Regions from separate parts of the Paenibacillus sp. JL3B1040 genome, predicted to be linked through region 3. Evidence: riboswitches for the same ligand, from Rfam matches in the RefSeq annotation. Region 3 holds a riboswitch; each other region holds the start of a gene.
What was found. Region 3 has a riboswitch for glycine ahead of sdaAB (L-serine ammonia-lyase, iron-sulfur-dependent subunit beta). Riboswitches for the same ligand answer to the same signal wherever they lie in the genome.
Positions count from the first base shown of each region.

Region 1: another riboswitch for glycine. It lies ahead of ACZF99_RS26080 (amino acid permease); the one in region 3 lies ahead of sdaAB (L-serine ammonia-lyase, iron-sulfur-dependent subunit beta).
Region 2: another riboswitch for glycine. It lies ahead of gcvT (glycine cleavage system aminomethyltransferase GcvT); the one in region 3 lies ahead of sdaAB (L-serine ammonia-lyase, iron-sulfur-dependent subunit beta).

Region 1 is NZ_CM169317.1:5,682,593-5,688,538, forward strand. Features, by position in the region: gene ACZF99_RS26065 (DUF2975 domain-containing protein) at 1-249, shown strand, start outside; gene ACZF99_RS26070 (helix-turn-helix domain-containing protein) at 263-475, shown strand; gene ACZF99_RS26075 (DUF817 domain-containing protein) at 465-1,298, shown strand; gene ACZF99_RS26080 (amino acid permease) at 1,345-2,724, opposite strand; glycine riboswitch at 2,879-2,956, opposite strand; gene ACZF99_RS26085 (hypothetical protein) at 3,090-3,866, opposite strand; gene ACZF99_RS26090 (DinB family protein) at 3,971-4,519, opposite strand; gene ACZF99_RS26095 (helix-turn-helix transcriptional regulator) at 4,613-5,584, opposite strand; gene ACZF99_RS26100 (3-ketoacyl-ACP reductase) at 5,589-5,946, opposite strand, start outside.
Region 2 is NZ_CM169317.1:3,236,613-3,242,558, reverse strand. Features, by position in the region: gene gcvPA (aminomethyl-transferring glycine dehydrogenase subunit GcvPA) at 1-1,222, opposite strand, end outside; gene gcvT (glycine cleavage system aminomethyltransferase GcvT) at 1,229-2,374, opposite strand; glycine riboswitch at 2,470-2,604, opposite strand; glycine riboswitch at 2,608-2,708, opposite strand; gene gcvH (glycine cleavage system protein GcvH) at 2,956-3,351, shown strand; gene mtnB (methylthioribulose 1-phosphate dehydratase) at 3,453-4,127, opposite strand; gene proC (pyrroline-5-carboxylate reductase) at 4,195-5,055, opposite strand; gene ACZF99_RS14555 (glutamate-5-semialdehyde dehydrogenase) at 5,103-5,946, opposite strand, start outside.
Region 3 is NZ_CM169317.1:1,235,604-1,241,549, forward strand. Features, by position in the region: gene ACZF99_RS05365 (S8 family serine peptidase) at 1-2,818, opposite strand, end outside; glycine riboswitch at 3,312-3,444, shown strand; gene sdaAB (L-serine ammonia-lyase, iron-sulfur-dependent subunit beta) at 3,628-4,299, shown strand; gene sdaAA (L-serine ammonia-lyase, iron-sulfur-dependent, subunit alpha) at 4,316-5,197, shown strand; gene ACZF99_RS05380 (response regulator transcription factor) at 5,290-5,946, shown strand, end outside.

The DNA of each region.
Region 1 (5,946 bases), 1.4 Mb from region 3:
GCCTTCTCCGAAGCTTCGGTAAGGGCTCTAAAGAGCATTAGAAACTGCGCGGTCGCCATCTGTATTCTGTATACGGTCATCCTGCCGATCCTGTTCATCATTGCGGAGAAGGACGATGCGCCGGGACTCGCCGCGATCGGGCTGGTCATCTGTTTCGCTTCCCTCGTGATTGCCGTCTTTGCGGCCGTGCTTCAACGTCTCTTAAGAAATGCTATCGACATCAAATCGGAAAACGATTTAACGATCTGAGGTGAAGGAATCCATGCCCGTAATTATCAATCTTGACGTCATGCTGGCAAAACGGAAAATGAGCGTCACGGAGCTTTCGGAGAAGGTCGGCATCACGATGGCGAACCTGTCCATTTTGAAAAACGGGAAGGCCAAAGCCATTCGATTCTCCACTTTGGAGGCGATCTGCAAGGCGCTGGATTGCCAGCCCGGTGACATTATGGAGTACCGAAACGATGAGGAGTAGCCTGAGTCGATCTCTGAACAAAGGGGAGTTGCGCGTGGGTAACCGCCTTAAACGCCTTGAGCATGCCCTTCGGCAGTTGGTGCGCTTCGGCTGGCAGCAGGCGTTGTCCTGCGTGTTTCCCGTGGTGATTTTTGCATCGCTGGCTTTGACGCAGTGGCTTCCCTTTCCCTTCCTGCCGCGGTATGACTGGCTGCTGCTGATCTGCCTCGCCATGCAGGTCTGGATGGTACGGTTCGGACTGGAGACCCGCGACGAACTGAAGGTGATTACGGTCTTCCACTTGATCGGTTTGGCGCTGGAGATGTTCAAGGTTCATATGGGGTCCTGGTCCTACCCGGAGGAAGCCTGGACGAAAGTGAACGGCGTCCCTCTCTACAGCGGGTTTATGTATGCCAGTGTAGCCAGTTACCTGTGTCAAGCTTGGCGGCGTCTGAAAGTGGATCTGATCCGCTTTCCCCCGCTCTGGCTGGTCGTCCCGCTGGCCGCCTCGATTTATCTGAATTTCTTCACCCACCATTATTGGATCGATGTTCGCTGGGGGTTGTCGGCGCTGGTGCTGCTCGTCTTCTGGCGAACCTGGGTGACCTACGAGGTAGGCGGCAAGCCCTACCGGATGCCGTTATCCCTCTCCTTTGTGCTGATCGGCTTCTTTATCTGGGTCGCGGAAAACGTCGCCACGTTCTTCAGCGCCTGGAGGTATCCGAACCAATCCGACGGCTGGCACCTCGTCCGTCTTGGCAAGATCAGCTCCTGGCTTCTGCTCGTCATTATCAGCTTCCTGATCGTCGCCGCATTGAAGCGGGTGAAGGGGCGTCGGGAATAAGCAAAACCCCGCAAATTTGATTCGAGTTGCAAAGCTGGGACCGCCGTTAGAGATGGGTCTGCTCAAGGGGGACGTGAGTTGCCCGCTCCTTGCGTTTTCTTATCGCATGCAATCCGAACAGGAGAATGAACCACAGCGGCGTCAGCAACAGAGCCGGACGGGTCTCCTCCGCAAACAGCATGATCAGCAAAATGGCCGCAAACATCACGAGGACCGCATAATTGACAAATGGCGTAAACGGCGCCCTAAATGTCGACTTGACCTGCAGCTCCGGCCGCGTGCGCTTATAACGAATATGGCACACGAGCACCACGCCCCACACCCAAATAAAGCAAATGGCGCTAATCGTCGTCACGATGCCGAAAGCTTGCCCCGGAATCAGCTTGCTTAACAGCGCCCCTACGGAGATGACCAGCGTGGAAACCAGCAGCGCGTTGCCGGGCACATGGTTTTTGTTCAGTGTCGCCATCCCGGAGGGAGCCTGCTTGTTTTTGCTTAAATTATAGAGGATCCGGCTGGTCGAGAACATCCCGCTGTTACAAGCGGACGCGGCCGAAGTCAAGACGACGAAGTTAATGATCCCCGCGGCAACCGGAATGCCGACCAGACTAAACGTCTTCACGAACGGGCTCTCCGCCGGAGTCAGCCCCGTCCAGGGGTTAATGCACAAGAGGGCGATCAAGGCGCCAACGTAGAAGAACAAAATGCGCAGCGGAATTTTATTAATGGCCGACGGGATATTTTTCTCCGGATTGGACGTTTCCGCCGCCGACACCCCTACCAGCTCCACGCCGACATAAGCGAATACCACCATTTGGAAGGAGAGCAGGAAACCTTGGATTCCGTTCGGGAAGAGGCCGCCATGTCCCCAAATGTTCTTCGCCGACACGGTTCCCGCATCCGTCTTGAATCCGATGACCAGCAAAACGACGCCGAGGCCGATCAATACGAGAATCGTGACGACCTTGATTAAGGCAAACCAAAATTCCAATTCGCCGAAGTTCTTCACCGTCAACAGGTTAAGTCCCAGCAGGATGATCAAGCAGATGACCGCCGGAACCCATTGCGGGATATCGAACCAATACTGAACGTAAACCCCTACCGCAATCACATCGGCCATGGCCGTCATGATCCAGCAAAACCAATAGGTCCATCCGGTAACGAACGCGGCCCGCGGCCCCAGATAGTCTTCGGCAATGTCCGTAAACGATGAATAGCCGGCTTTGGACAACAGCAGCTCTCCCAACGCTCGCATCACAAAGAACACGGCAATCCCCACAAGGAGATAGGCAAAAATGATCGACGGCCCGGCCAGTTGAATCGCTTTGCCCGAACCAAGGAACAATCCCGTCCCAATCGTGCCGCCGATGGCGATCAACTGAACGTGCCGATTCGCTAAATCCCTTTTTAATTCCTGCTGCACCATACCTGATTCCCCCTTAAAGTCATGAGCTTCCTCATATGAAATAATGAACAAATTAGGCATAAAAAAAGAGACTGGATGCCCTCCAATCTCCGGAACGTAAAAAGAATAAATAGGACTTGGCATACTAGGCGAAACGCCTGCCAAATCGACGTATTTATACTCTTCTGTCCTTTTGCCTGAGATTGTGAACCCTTCGGCGCCGCGGAATCGCGGTCTCTCCAGAAGCTGCTCCGGCTATAGTGTGATCCATAGCCATCATAGCTTGCGAATGATTTAATTTTTCGATGGTAACAAGGAATGTGAATTATTTTTCAATATTAATCGCAATGAAATTTTTTGTCAACGAGATAGTTCCCCCGCTGCTTCTATCGGCAAGTTAGAATAGCCAATCGCCGTATCTCATCGCTTAATCTTCGATTGACTGGATACACTTCTTCTATGAAATTTAAAATACGAAGTGCCGATTCGGGAACATGATCGTATCCCTGTATCATGTCTCCTATGATTTCTGCAAAACGGGGGTACCTCCTCTCGAGCCGCCTCTCATTCCCGAATGGGTCGGGAAAATAGTCCACCTCTTGCTCCAGCAAATGGAGTACGGATAAAATCCTGTCCACTGCGTAACCTTGAACAAACCTCGTCGCGGATAGACACTCCCCCCTAGCATAGCGACCGAGCCCCACGTATAGATTGGTTAAGGCTTCATTCAAAGGAAAGTCTAAGGATTCCGCTTTGGGGCTGGGGACCGGGTTGGAAGGTTTCGCGATTGCCGTATTGGCATACATAGGGTCCTTCCATATGACCCGGCCTTCTGTATAGGTAGCGTTCGCCAACTCCCATTCCTCGAATACTGCATATTCCCCAAAAATACCGTCCTCGAACAGTACTTTATAGCCGATATCCGAATTCTTAAACGAATAGGCAAGAGGGTGTACATCCTCTAGCCAATCCAACCGGTCTATATATCTGTTCTTCTCCCCGGGCTTGACAATGACAAAAAAATCCAAATCCGAATATTCATCCAACCGTTCTGTCTCGACCCCAACGGAGCCAACTCCTAGTAACAGAAGAGCTCCCCCCTTGCGTTCGAGTGATTTGCCGATCTCGCCCAGCCGTTGCAACAGCAATTCTGTTCTCGACATTACGAATCCTCCCCTAATTTTGGAATGCAAAAAGGGTCCAACCCACTTCTCAGCGAGGTTGAACCCGAAGGTTGCATTGCCTTTATTTTCTTACAGCGAAATTATCACATCTTCTTGTTGCTGTCAATCGATTTCGCCTGCCGTTCCAGCAGGAAGAACAAATAATCCGTAGGGACCCCGGCATACCCTTGCTGCCGCAGCATCGCGGTCACGTTCCCCCGGTGATACGTCCCGTGATTGACCACATGCTGCAGAATGTCGGAGAACCGCGTATCCAGGCTGCCATACTTCGGGTGATGAATCGTTATCGCCTTGTCCGGGTCGGGCGTACGCCGCAGCAGATCGCGGAAGCGGTCGGCGACGCCGGCGAACAGCTGCCGTATCTCGCCTACGGACTTGCCTTTCGCTTCCTCCGACCAGATTGGCATTTTCGGAAAAATATCCTCGTTCGGAACCCCTTCAAGCACGGACAGATAGAGCTGGTCGAACAGGTAAATATGTCCCACCGCGTCCGCCACGGACGGGAATACGCTCGTCACTTCCGTGTGGAATACCTCCTCCGGAAGCTGCTCCAGATGAGAGAAAAGTCGGTCATTCGCCCAAACATGATAGGCCAAACATTGATCCGCCGATCTTTGCATGAATCTCTTCACGCTCCTTATCCTCGTTGTCGTTTAGCTGCCGCTCCCGCTGCAGCCGTGTCCCTATCGTATACCGGGTTCCATGACAAACGCTGTCAGCGAAGATCAATCGGTTTCATCCAAGTAATGTTTGGCGATGCCGGAGGCGGTTTCCTGAATTCGGCGTTTCAACTCCGGCGGTTCGAGTACTCGGATGGCCGTCCCGAACGTGATTAGATACTTCGGAAGGTACTTGTTCATCGTCGGAACGTCGAGCACAAAACGTGCCTCCCGATCGGTGCGTTCCGTCAAATAATGGCGAAGGTGCCAATGGCCGCACACCTCATTCAGCTTGTCCGGCAATCCTTCGATACGAACGCCGATCAGCGGCCCTTCCGCTTCCCGTCCCTGCTCGGACCGGTCACGGAAATAGTCGGATACCGAGAAGCCTTCCGGCTTTTCGAACCGCGCCTCGGTCGGCGTAAGCCGCGCGATGCGGTCCACGCGGAACGTCCGCATCGCTTGCGATCGATGGCAGAACGCCACCTCATACCATTCGTTTCGGTCAAACGCCAACCCGTACGGATCAATGTCGCGTTCTTCCTCCCGCTCCGTGTCGGCTTTGCGGTATAGGATGCGGACCGTTCGCCCCTCTTTCGATGCTTGCTCCAAGTCCCGCAATGCCTCGGTCAAGTAGGGAGCCCGCACCGGAGAGATCACGTCCAGGCCGCTCGTTTGCGCAGAAAGGTCCTGTCGCTGCTCTTCGTGCAGGCTGTTCTCCACCTTCTTCAACGCGCTTTCCAGTTCTTCCGTAAACGGATACCCTGCACCCTGGGCAAATTTATACGCGTCCACCAGCGCTTTTAGCTCTACCGTGTTGAAGAACAACGGCGTCTCTTTGAAGCTGTCCAGGATGTGTATGCCTCCGTCGTGGCCCGATTCCGCAACGACCGGCACACCGCTGGCGCATAAGGCATCGATATACCGGTACACGGTGCGGACGCTGATCTCCAGGTCGTCCGCGATCTGGGCCGCCGTCAGCTTCCTGCCGAAACGCAGCATCCATAACATGGACAACAGATTATCCCATTTGGCCATATCCTCAGAACGGATTCGTCGCAATAAAGCTGGCTGTCTTCACATAAACGCGTTGGCTGAGCTTCAATTGACCCACAATGAACTCCGCCAAATCTTCCGCTTGAATGAACTTGGATTCGTTGTTGTCCTTGATCAGGTTCAAGTCCAGTGCCAGATCGGTAGCCACCGTGCTCGGGGTTAACGCCGAAACCCGGATGTTGTTGCGGCGCACTTCTTGGGCAAGGGACTCGGTAAACCCGATCACGGCGAATTTTGAGGCGCTGTAGGCGCTCGAGGTCGCTGCACCGTTCAATCCGTTTGTCGAGGAGATGTTGATGATGTCTCCGCTATTTTTCTCGACCAATTGAGGCAAGACCGCTCGG
Region 2 (5,946 bases), 2.0 Mb from region 3:
CGGCGAGAAAGTCCCGCTGCAGCCGGACCGGATCGGTCCCCTCCGGCAGCCGCAGCACGAACTCGTTGAAGAACGGCGATTCAAAAGCCGCGCTTACGCCGGGAATGGCGGTCAGCGTCTTTTGGGCATAATGGCTTTTCTGCAAATTCAGCTCCGCCACCTCGGCCATCCCTTGCTTGCCCATGACGGACAGATAGACGGAGGCGGCCAGCGCAAGCAGCGCCTGATTGGAGCAAATGTTCGAGGTCGCTTTCTCGCGGCGGATATGCTGCTCGCGGGCCTGCAGGGTCAGGACGAACCCGCGCTTGCCGTTCCGGTCGGTCGTTTGTCCGACGATCCGGCCGGGCATCCGGCGCATATGCGCTTCCGATACGGCGAAGAATCCGCAGGTCGGACCGCCGAAGGAAGGGGCCAGGCCAAGCGGCTGGGCATCGCCGACGACGATGTCGGCGCCGAGCTTGCCCGGCGCTTCCAGCAGGCCAAGCGCCAGCGGATTGCTGCTGACGACCAGCAAGCTGCCGTGCGCGTGAGCCAATTCGCCGATCGCGCGAAGATCCTCCAAAGAACCGAAAAAATTCGGGTTTTGGATCAGCACGGCGGCGGTGTCCTTGGTGATGGCGGCGGCGAGCGCCTGGCGATCGGTCACGCCTTGCTCCCAGCCGACCTCGACGAGCTCGAGGTTCAGGCCATGGGCATAAGTGGCGAGCACCTCGCGGGCTTCCGGGTGGACGGCGCGGGAGACGACGAGCCGCTTGCGCTTGGTGGCGGCCGCAGCCAGGTTGCCGGCTTCGGCCAAAGCGGTGGCTCCGTCATACATGCTGGCATTGGCGACCTTGAGGCCGGTCAGCTCGCAGATGTAGGATTGGAACTCGAAAATCGCCTGCAGCTCGCCTTGGCTAATTTCCGGTTGATAGGGCGTGTAGGCGGTATAAAACTCCGAACGGGACACGACGTGTTGGATTACGGAAGGGATGTGATGGTCGTAAAGTCCGGCGCCGAGGAAGCTGGCGAAGCGATCGGTGTCGGCGTTGCGCCCGGCCAGCTCGGCCAGGTGCCGGGTCAGCGCGTATTCGTCCAGGCGCGGGGAGACCGGGAGCTCGCCTTGAAAGCGAATGGCCTCCGGGATATCGCGGAACAACGCCTCCACGGAATCGGTGCCGATGGCCGCCAGCATTTCATTTCGGTCTTGTTCGGTTAACGGCAAATAACGGTGCTTTAGCATACGGTTTTATGAATCTCCTTTCGTCGCTTGGCGGCTTTCGTTTCGGCGATAGAACGGCAGCGGGACGACCTTGGCCTTCAGCCGTTTGCCGCGGATGTCGACCTCCAGGATCGTACCCGGTTCGGTATAGGCACTGGTCAGGATCGCCATCCCGAGGTTTCTTTTCAAAGTCGGCGACTGCGTACCTGTCGTCACTTCCCCGAGCGGTACTTCCGAGCCTTCGGCAAACACCGGGTAATGCGTGCGCGGGATGCCGCGATCGATCATCTCGAGGCCGACCAAGCGGCGAGGTACGCCGTCGTCCCGCTGTTTGGCCAGCGCCTCGCGCCCGATGAAATCGCCCTGCTGCAGCTTCACGAACCGGTTCAGACCGGCTTCGAGCGGGGTGATATCCGGCCCGAGCTCCTGCCCGTACAGCGGCAGGCAGGCTTCGAAGCGCAGCGTATCCCTGGCGCCGAGCCCGGCGGGGAGCAGGCCGTACGCCGCCCCGGCTTCCATCAAAACGTCCCATAACGCTTTCGCGCGTTCCGCCGCCACATATAACTCGAAGCCGTCTTCGCCGGTATACCCGGTTCGCGACAGCAGCGCCGGAATACCGGCAATCCGCACTTCCGGAATAAAGGCGAACGGGCGCAAGGCCGCGGGCTCCTGCCCATCGCAAAGCGGGGAGAGGATCGTGGAAGCGAGCGGCCCTTGCACGGCCAGCAACGCCGTCTCGCCGGACGCGTCACGCATCGTTGCGCCGTCGGCGGGAAGGTGACGCTGCAGCCATTCCCAATCCTTTTCGATATTCGAGGCGTTGACTACCAGCATGTACTTCCCCGGCTCCAGCATATAAATCAACAGATCGTCCACCACGCCGCCATCGGGGTAGCACAGCAAAGTATACTGGGCTTTACCCGGTTGGAGCAGGGTCACGTCATTGGTCGTCATACGCTGCAAAAAGCGTTCCGCTTCCGGTCCTTCCACGAAAAATTCGCCCATGTGCGACACGTCGAACAATCCGGCGCGCTCGCGCACGGCTTCATGTTCTTTCTGGATGCCGCTGAACTGCACCGGCAGCTCCCAGCCGCCGAAATCGATGCAGCGGACGCCTTCGTAACGCGCATACCCGGAGTAGAGCGGCGTTCGCCGCAATGCGGATTCGGACATTACCATCACCTCGTAGGGCCGGATCGGCCTTTTTTGGAAAAACGAAAAGGACAGGCCAAAGAAATTCCGTCAGCTTCCCTAACGGATCTTCCTGGCTCTGTCCCTTGTACCTGAGAGTTACCCTGCCGAAGCCATGAAGGCACGTGCAGGTTTCCCCTTGGGTGATTCGCGCAATGCGAAGATGACTTCATCACTCCATCGATTCCATCGCTTGCGAATGCTCTCCAGAGTTGCGTCCGGCAGAAGTCCTTTTGCCTGAGAGATTCACCGCATGGCGGTTTGCTCCTTCGGCGTTACAGAACTTGCGTATTGTAATCTCTCCCTCTGCCATCAACCGCAGCTTATACATCTCATTAATACTCAAAATCGATCGAGATGTCAATAAAGTTATCATAATAATTTTAAACTATTTCGTTTAATGGAAAAGTCTACGCTTACATTTTGCTAGACTCTATCAAATGTGTTAATAATATTGACATGAGAGCCGGGTTTGGAATAATCTGAACGAAGAAACTTCAGGTTCGAGCATCGGCAAGGCAAGTAGGGGACGATAGATTATCCGGACAGAGGAGGAGCTAATCTTGGCCAGTGAGATCAGGGAAAACGTTTGGTACAGCGATGAGCATGAATGGGTGCTTGATTTGGGGGACGGGACGGTGAAAATCGGCATCTCCGACGTCGCCCAGCATCGTTTGGGCGATATCGTGTTCGTGGAGCTGCCCGATCCGGGGCAGGAGATCGAAGCGCAGGACGCCATCGGCACGATCGAATCCGTCAAGACGGTGGCCGATTTGTTTACGCCGGTCAGCGGGACCGTGCTGGCGGTCAACGGGGAGCTGGACACCGCGCCGGAGCTCGTGAATGAAGAGCCTTACGATGGAGGTTGGATGGTGCACATCCGGCTGAAGGAGGATCCGAACCTCGCGTTGGCAAATTTGATGGACTCTACAGCGTATGCGGAATTTATCGAGAGATAATCCGGTTTCATGCACATGAAAAAAAACTCGCGGCCAGCGTTAGCGCGAAAGGAGCGGATCAACGATCCGCCCAACCGCCTATCGCATGCCGCGAGTTGTCGTTATCGGGCATTGCGCCCATGGGGGGGCAACAGCAGGGAGCGGTACAGCGCTTCGAACATAAACTCCAGCGCTTCCAGATGCCGCTTGGCCTCCGCAACGCCGGAGCCCCAGGCATAAATCCCGTGGTTTCGGAGCAGCAACGCGGGAACGCGCGTATCCAGCCCACCCGATATTCGCTTGAGGATCGCAGGGAGTTCGGGATTCGGCAGGATCGGCACCCGAATTTCCGCATCCGTCTCCCAGATCTCCAAGCTTTTGAGCAGCTCGTTTCCCTTGAGAGGGACCCCGCCGTCCGCGCCGAAATATTCGCTAAGCACGTTATTGAACGCCGTATGGACGTGAACAATCGCGCCGCAGCCGGTCATCCGGTAAATTTTCGCGTGAATCGGCGTATCGGAGCAAGGCTTCAGCCGCGTCGGTTCGCAAGGCGCGCCGGCGGCATCGACGAACAGCACGCTTGCCGGAGCGGAAGGCTCCGCGGACAACTCCGACGTGTGCGTCTCGTCGCAAATAACGGCAAACACAAACCGGTCGGGCGTATAACTGCCGACCCGCACCGATAAGCTTCCGCTGGAAGCGGGAAACCAGCCGCGGGCCGCCAACACTTCCCGCACTCGGCTTAACGCGCCCAGCGCCGCTTGTTTCTCTTCCCATGGGATGTCGCCATAATTCATGCTCCCGTCCCCCTTTCGCACTGGCCTCAGGGCGGCCAGCCCCCCCTTGTTGGCCCAAGCGCTGCTGCTACAACAGCGCCTGTCTAACCGCTTCGCCCATTTCCTTCGAACGTTCGGCGGCCCGGTGGACCGCAGCCCGCACGTTCGGCTGGAAGCTGCCGGTTTCCAGCACGCCGATCGCGGCTTGCGTCGAACCGTTTGGCGAGGTGATATCCGCGCGCAGCTTGGTTGGCGCTTCGCCGGTTTCCGCCATCATCCGGGCGGCGCCCAGCACCGTCTGCACCGTGAGCTCGCGGGATTGCTCCGCGGTCAGGCCGCCTTCGATCCCCGCTTCGATCATCGCTTCCATCAGATAATAAACATATGCGGGTCCGCTCCCGGATACGCCCGTTAAGATTTCCATTTGCTCTTCGGGGATGACGCTAACCGTTCCGACGGCTTCAAACATCGACAACACCTGGGCGCGCTGTTCCCCGTTCGTTTCCGGCGAGAAGGAAATGCCGGTCGCGCCGTGCCCGATGGAACAGGAGGTGTTCGGCATCGTACGGGCCACGGCCGCCTTCGTGCCGAGCAGGGCCTGGATCGTGGCGATGGACAAGCCGGCGATCAGGGAGACGATCAGTTGGCCTTCGCGCAAGAGCGGCCCCAGGCCGGCCAGAGCTGCGCCGGCGTCCTTAGGTTTCATCGCCAGGACGATGATCGAGGCATCCCGCAGATAAATTCGCTTCGCATCGTCTTCGATCGCCGTTTGGACCCGGTAGGTTTGCGTTAAATATTCGAGCCGTTCCCGGTTGGAGCGGTTCAGCATGACAATTTGGCCGGCGTTAGCGACTTGCTTATGGAGCAATCCGCGCACGATGGCTTCGGCCATGGAGCCCGCTCCATAAAAACAGAGGGTGGAGGCGGCCAAAGTAGAGTTGGTTTGCATAGGGAATGACCTCCTGTTGAAGTGGTGAAAAAAAGGGGGACGGCCGGTTATTGCCGGATTTGCCCATTCCCCTGGATGATATATTTGCTCGACGTCAGCGCAGCCAGTCCCATCGGTCCCCGGGCATGCAGCTTCTGGGTGCTGATGCCGATCTCCGCGCCGAACCCGAATTCGAAACCGTCGGTAAAGCGGGTGGAGGCGTTATGGTATACGGCGGCGGCGTCCACTTCCTGCTGGAACCGTTCGGCATTGGCGCCGTCCCGGGTGACGATGCATTCGGAGTGCTTCGTGCCGAAACGGGCGATGTGCGCCGTGGCTTCGTCGAGACTGCGCACGATTTTGACATTAAGAATATAGTCGTTGTACTCCGTCGCGTAATCCTCGTCCGTGGCCGGCACCGCCCAAGGGATCAGCCGTCTGGCGGCCTCGCAGCCCCGCAGCTCGACGCCGGCGTCCTTGAACCGGCCGGCCAGCTCCGCCAGATGGCGTTCGGCGAAATCCTCATGGACCAGCAGCGTTTCCATCGAGTTGCAGACCGACGGGCGCTGCACTTTGGCATTTAAGGCGATGTCCGCGGCCATGGCGGGATCGGCCGAAGCGTCCAGGTACGTATGGCAGATGCCGGCGCCCGTCTCGATGACCGGCACCGTGGCGTTTTGCACGACCGTTTGAATCAGCGAGCTGCCGCCGCGCGGAATCACGACGTCGAGCAGCCCGTTCAGTTTAAGCATCTCGTCGACGGAGGAACGGCTGGGATCCTCAATCAGCTGTACGGCTTCAACAGGAACTTGGGTTGCCGCGAGCGCGCCGTGGATGATCTCCACGATTTTGCGGTTGGAGGACAAGGCGGAGGAGCCGCCGCGAAGCACCACGGCGTTGCCCGTTTTCAGG
Region 3 (5,946 bases):
CGCGTTCCCATTCGTCCCGCGTGCCGCTGTGCGCCCAGCCGTTGTCGCCGCTGCCGTCGAAGTTGTCGCTGAATACCGTCGCCGGACGGACGACCGTCAGCTCCAGCTCGTTGGATTTGGCGCTTTCGTTGTCGCTGTAATCCGTAGCGGTAACCGCGTAATAATAAGTATGATCCGTTTCGGTCGCCGCGTCGGTAAATTCCGTCTGGACGGTTGTACCGATCGCTTCATAGCCGGATCCCGACACGGTCGAGCGGTACACCGTGTACAGCTTCACGTCCTCATCGGCGGAAGGGGACCAGGACAGCTCGGCGCTGCCGGCGAAGTTCACGGAGCCGGTCAGATCGGCGGGGGCCGCAGGCGCAGTGGCGTCGGGGGCCTGCAGGGACAGGTCGTCCAGGTACCAGCCGGCCTTCTGTACGGAGCCGTCGCTGCTTAGTCCGAACTGCAGGTAAATCTGTTCGCCGGCATAATCCCTCAGATCCAGGTATTGCGTTCGCCAACCGCCGCTCGTTCCGGTGAATTCCGCCAGCGGCACGAAGGCGTAATCGGTGTCCAGGGAAGCGACATATACGGTGCCGAAATCGCGGTCTGCTTCCAAGTCATACCAATGTTTAAAAGAGAGCAGCGCCCCTTGCGGACTATCGGTCAAATCAATGGGCGGCGTCAGTAGATACGAGTCGGCGCCGGAAGCGTAGCTGCCGGTCAGATTGCTGGCGTACACCTTTTCGCCGGAATGAGCGCTGCCCGGTCCGCTGACCGGCGTTCCCCAGGCCCAGGTGTTTCCGGTTCCGCCGGACATAAATCCGGTGACATCGGACTCGAAATCCTGCAAATAACCGGGCGCGATGCCGGTCGATACCGTTACGGTGTATGGCTTGCTGTCAAACCCGTTGTTGCCGTAGTCGTTCACGCGAATGTAGTATTCAAGTCCGGCCGTCCCGATGAGGAAGGCGGGTACGGTTGCTTCATATCCGCCATCCTTTTCGTTCCCGGAAACCCGTTTGGCCGGAAGATATAAATAATGGCTGGTTCCTGTTTCTTTGGCGTAAAACTCGACCGACGTGACGGCAACGTCGTCGCTTACGCGGGCGGATAACGTTACATCGAAGCCTTCATATACTAAGGTAGGCGGCGTATGCTCCAGGACCGGCTCGTCCAAGTCTTCTCCGCCGGTCACCACGCGCCCGGAGACCATGCCGACCCCTTCCAGCACGGAGCCGACGGCGTCCAGTGCATTTACGATGCCGTACCCGTACCCGTTATTGGGGGCCGCCTCATATTCGCCGTCCGTCCGCGGCGTGGCCGTGTGGGTCAGGATGTCCTCCAACTGGTCCACCGTGAGGGAGTGGTTGGCCTGCAGCAACAAGGCGGCGATCGCTGTCGTGTGCGGCCCCGCCATCGAGGTGCCGTTCCAGCCGCCCTCGTAGGCTCCGCCGGGAACGGAGGAGCGAATGTTCACCCCCGGTGCGGAAACCTCCGGTTTAATTTCATCGTAAGGCGAGGGTCCCCGCAAAGAGAAATCGGCCAAATTTCCGCCGATGTCCGTGGCGCCGGTGGCGAACGCTTCGGGATAGTTGGCCGGTGCGGCTACGGAGCCGGGACCGCCGGGATTGAATTCATCGACGTTGCCCGCCGAAAACTCGGGGAAGATTTGCGCGCTTCTCCAAGCCTGCACGATCGGGCGGAACCATTCGTCGATGCCGGGGCCACCGCCCCAGGAGTTGTTGACCACATCGGGAGCCAGCTCCGGATGAAGATTCCCTTCGGCATCGATCGGGGCCAGTAGCCATTGGCCGCCATCCAGGATGATGGCATCCGTGGTGGAGGGGTTAAAGATCCGCACCGCGATCCACTTGGCCCCAGGTGCGACGCCGATCCGGTTCGAGCCGTCCGGCTCCGAGCCGACCATCGTCCCCATGGTGTGCGTGCCGTGGCCGTGGCTATCCGTCGGCAGCGAAGCATGGCTATGCGGATCGTACCAACTGAGCTCGGGATCGACGACATTGCCCGAGGCATCGAATCCGCGCCATTTGCTTCTCAAGGCCGGGTGATTGTACTCGACGCCGGTATCGAGGTTAGCCACTACGATGCCGGTGCCGTCGATGCCCCTATTCCACACCTCGGGGGCATTCACCTGGGCAATATTCCACTCGACGCTGCTTGGCGTAACATCCGAGGTCTGCTTGCCGGTGTCGGTCTCGGCAGCCGTCTTTCCGTCAGCAGGTTGCGCGGAAGGCGTCTCAACGGCAGGCCGCGTTGCCGGTTCTTGATGGATTTCGACCTTTTGCAGATGACGTTCTTCATTCGGAAGGATCTTCTCCACTTCAGGGAAAAGGGCGATTTGCTCCAGTACCTCTTTTGTACTTGTCACCGCCATGGCATTTACGATAAAGTAGCTTTTGTAGTCCTTCACCTCTCCGGATTCCCGGGCTTTCCGCAAATATTCGTCCAGTGCGAATTGGGTGCGGGAGGCCGTCTCGCGCAATGCGCTGACAACGGAAGTCCGGGCGGACAGCTTGGCGGCGGAAGGAGTAGCTTTCTCCAACGTGGCTTTCTGGAGAGCCAGCTTGGCGACCGAGGCCGTATCGGTTTGTTCTTTGAGCTTGACCAGGTAGGTGACGAAGTCGTCCTGCTTAAACTGAGTCTGCAATTTGGCGTCGATTTTGGCTTCAACCACGTGGGGCGCGGTCGACTTCAGGCTGCTTTTTCCCGTAACTCCACTGCTGTCGGCGGAGGCGACGGGGACGAGGGTCAACGCAAGAAGGATCGACATGCCAAGCGAGAAAGATTTGCGAAATCTCTTGAGACTTATCAACTTCTTCACTCCCTTTATGAGGTTTTAAGATCCAGCAAAGATCCATTGGCGGCCGCCCGGAGAAACATTCAGCAAAGTCCGGGTACATTATGCCTGGTAACGAATGGAGCGAGCGTCCCTTTGTTCATCACCTCCTTAATCGAAGTCAGTTGATGCAAATGCGGGTAAGCCATGATGGATGAGAAGCTGAAAGCCGGATGCGGAGTGAGAGGTAACACGGCCGAGCCTGCCTGCGCTGATGTGAAGGAAAGTTAACGCGGAGCGCACCTTATTTTCAACATTTCATAAAATAAGGTAAAATCTGGAGTTGTTGGGGATAGTATATATCTGTAAATTTAAGGATACAAGTGGCTTTACATGAAAAATATACATATTTTCACATAAAAATAGGAAAATATGACTAGAATAGCTTAACAAACCATGTAACCTTATGTAAGTTATCTTGACATATTGCTAACTTCGTTTTACATTAAACACAAATTCATACAGGCGAATGAGGATGATGGGAGAGTCCGCAGGGGGAGCCGGAAGGGAAGGGGAGCCTCAATAGCGGCACCGAAGGAGCAAAGGGCCGGTCCTGCAAACCGGCAGCCGAATCTCTCAGGTACAAGGACCATGATCGGACGCCACTCTGGAGAGAGCGATCAGCCACCCAAGAGGTACATGGATCCCGGATCAAGGGTAGGCCGGGAACATTAAACTTTCAGGTAACGGGGACAGAGCAAAGGGGCAGCGGCCTTTTTGCGCTGTCCCTTTTTCGTGGTAAACCGGCGGATCATCTTGAATGCCAATAAGGGAGAGATTGAACCATGCGCTTCAAAAACGTGTTTTCCATTATCGGGCCGGCGATGATCGGTCCATCGAGCTCGCATACCGCCGGGGCGGTGCGGATCGGGCGATTCGCGCGGCAATTGTTCGGGGAACCGCCGGTGGAGGCGGCGATTTGTTTTTACGGCTCTTTTGCCGAAACGTACAGCGGACACGGCACCGATTTGGCCGTGGTCGGCGGCATCCTCGATTACCGCACGGACGACGAGCGAATCCGCCATTCGCTGCAGGATGCCGCGGAGCAGGGGGTGAAGGTGGTATTTTCCACGGGGGTCTTACCCGGTGCGCATCCGAATACGGTAAAAATTACGCTGACCGGCGCGGACGGGCGGCATATGGAAGTGACGGGCGCGTCCATCGGCGGGGGAACGGTCGTCATTCGGAGCATCGACGGATTTGAGGTCAAAAGCTCGGGCGAGCTGCCGACGCTGGTGATCTCCCACGCCGACCGGCAAGGGGTGCTGGCCGGCATTACCGCCTTGTTCAGCCGGGAGTACGTCAACATCGGCTACATCATCACCGACCGGAAAGGGCGCACGGGCGAGGCATTGACCGTCGTGGAAGCCGATTCGTCCATCCCCCCGCAATTAAGGGAGGCGATCGGTTCGTTGGAGCATGTCGTCCGGGTAGCCTATATCGATCTGTCGAGATAAGAAAGGAGAGAGCGGAATGCGCTTCAAAAATTTGCGGGAGCTGGTCCGGCTGTGCGACCGGGAATCCCAAACGATTTCCGGCATCATGATCCAGGATCAGGCGGCCGAGAGCGGGCAATCGGAGGCGGAGATCCTAGCCGCCATGGGCGAGTATTACCAAATCATGAAAACGGCGGTACACAAAGGGCTGACGGAGGATATCGTCTCCACCAGCGGTCTGACGGGCGGCGACGCCAAACGGGTCGAGGCTTACCGCGGCCGCGAAGAGGCTTCCGTCGGCGACATCGCCTGCCGGGCGATGGCCTACGCGCTGGCGGTGTCCGAGGTCAACGCCTCGATGGGGCGAATCGTCGCCACGCCGACAGCCGGTTCCTGCGGCATCATCCCCGGCGTGTTCGTGAGCGCCCAAGAGCGCTTCGGCTGGGAGGACGATCACCTCGTGCGCGGGTTGTTTTGCGCCGGGGCTATCGGTTACGTGATCGCCAACAACTCGTTTATTTCCGGCGCGGAAGGCGGATGCCAGGCGGAAATCGGCTCGGCGATCGGCATGGCGGCCGGAGCGATGGTCGAGCTGCGCGGCGGGACGCCGGAGCAGGCGGTGCAAGCCGTCGGTCTCGCGCTTAAGAACACGCTGGGCTTGATCTGCGATCCCGTCGGCGGCTTGGTGGAAATCCCCTGCATCGTGCGCAACGGCTTTGGCGCGGTGAACGCCCTTGCCGCCGCCGATATGGCGCTGGCCGGCGTGCGCAGCGCGATCCCGTCGGACGAAGTCATCGACGTGATGCTGGAGGTCGGCTCGGCGATGCCCAGCCGCCACCGCGAAACGGCGCAGGGCGGGCTGGCGCAAACGCCGACCGGCCGCAAGATCATGAAAGAGCTGCGGAGCCGGAAGAAATAATTACAAATTCAGAGATGACACATTTTTTCGAAGGGATGTTCGTGTATAATCTGCTTGTAGGAATGACCGGAGGGAAAGGGCGTACTTTTATCATGACGAGCATTCTGATCGTAGAAGATGATGCGGGCTTGAACAAAGGGATCGCGCTGACGTTGGCCCGGGATGGAATCGCCGTGGAACAGGCTTATGATTTGGCGGGAGCGGAAGCGCGGCTTGAGGCGGGCGGAATCGATCTCATCCTGCTTGATGTCAGACTGCCGGACGGAAGCGGCCTGGACTTTTGCGCCAAGCTCCGAGAGACTTCGCGGATCCCCGTCATTTTTCTGACGGCGAACGATATGGAGTCCGATATCGTGATGGGCTTCGAACTGGGCGGGGACGATTACATCACGAAGCCGTTCAGCCTGATGGTGCTCAGGTCGCGGGTGATGGCCGTGCTCCGGCGCTGTGACCCCGGCCGCGAGGATAAAGTGGTGATCGGCTCCCTCGCGTTCGACTTCGGCAAAATGGATTACCGCAAAGAGGGAGTGGCCATTCCGCTCAGCGTGACGGAACAAAAGCTGCTGAAGGCGCTGGTGAACCACCGCGGACAAATTCTGACCCGGGAGCAGCTGATTTATCTCGTATGGGGGCATGAAGCGGAGTTTGTGGATGAGAACGCATTGACCGTCACGATCAAGCGATTGCGGGCCAAGATCGAGGAGAATCCCTCCGCGCCTCAATATATTAAAACGGTATACGGGCTCGGG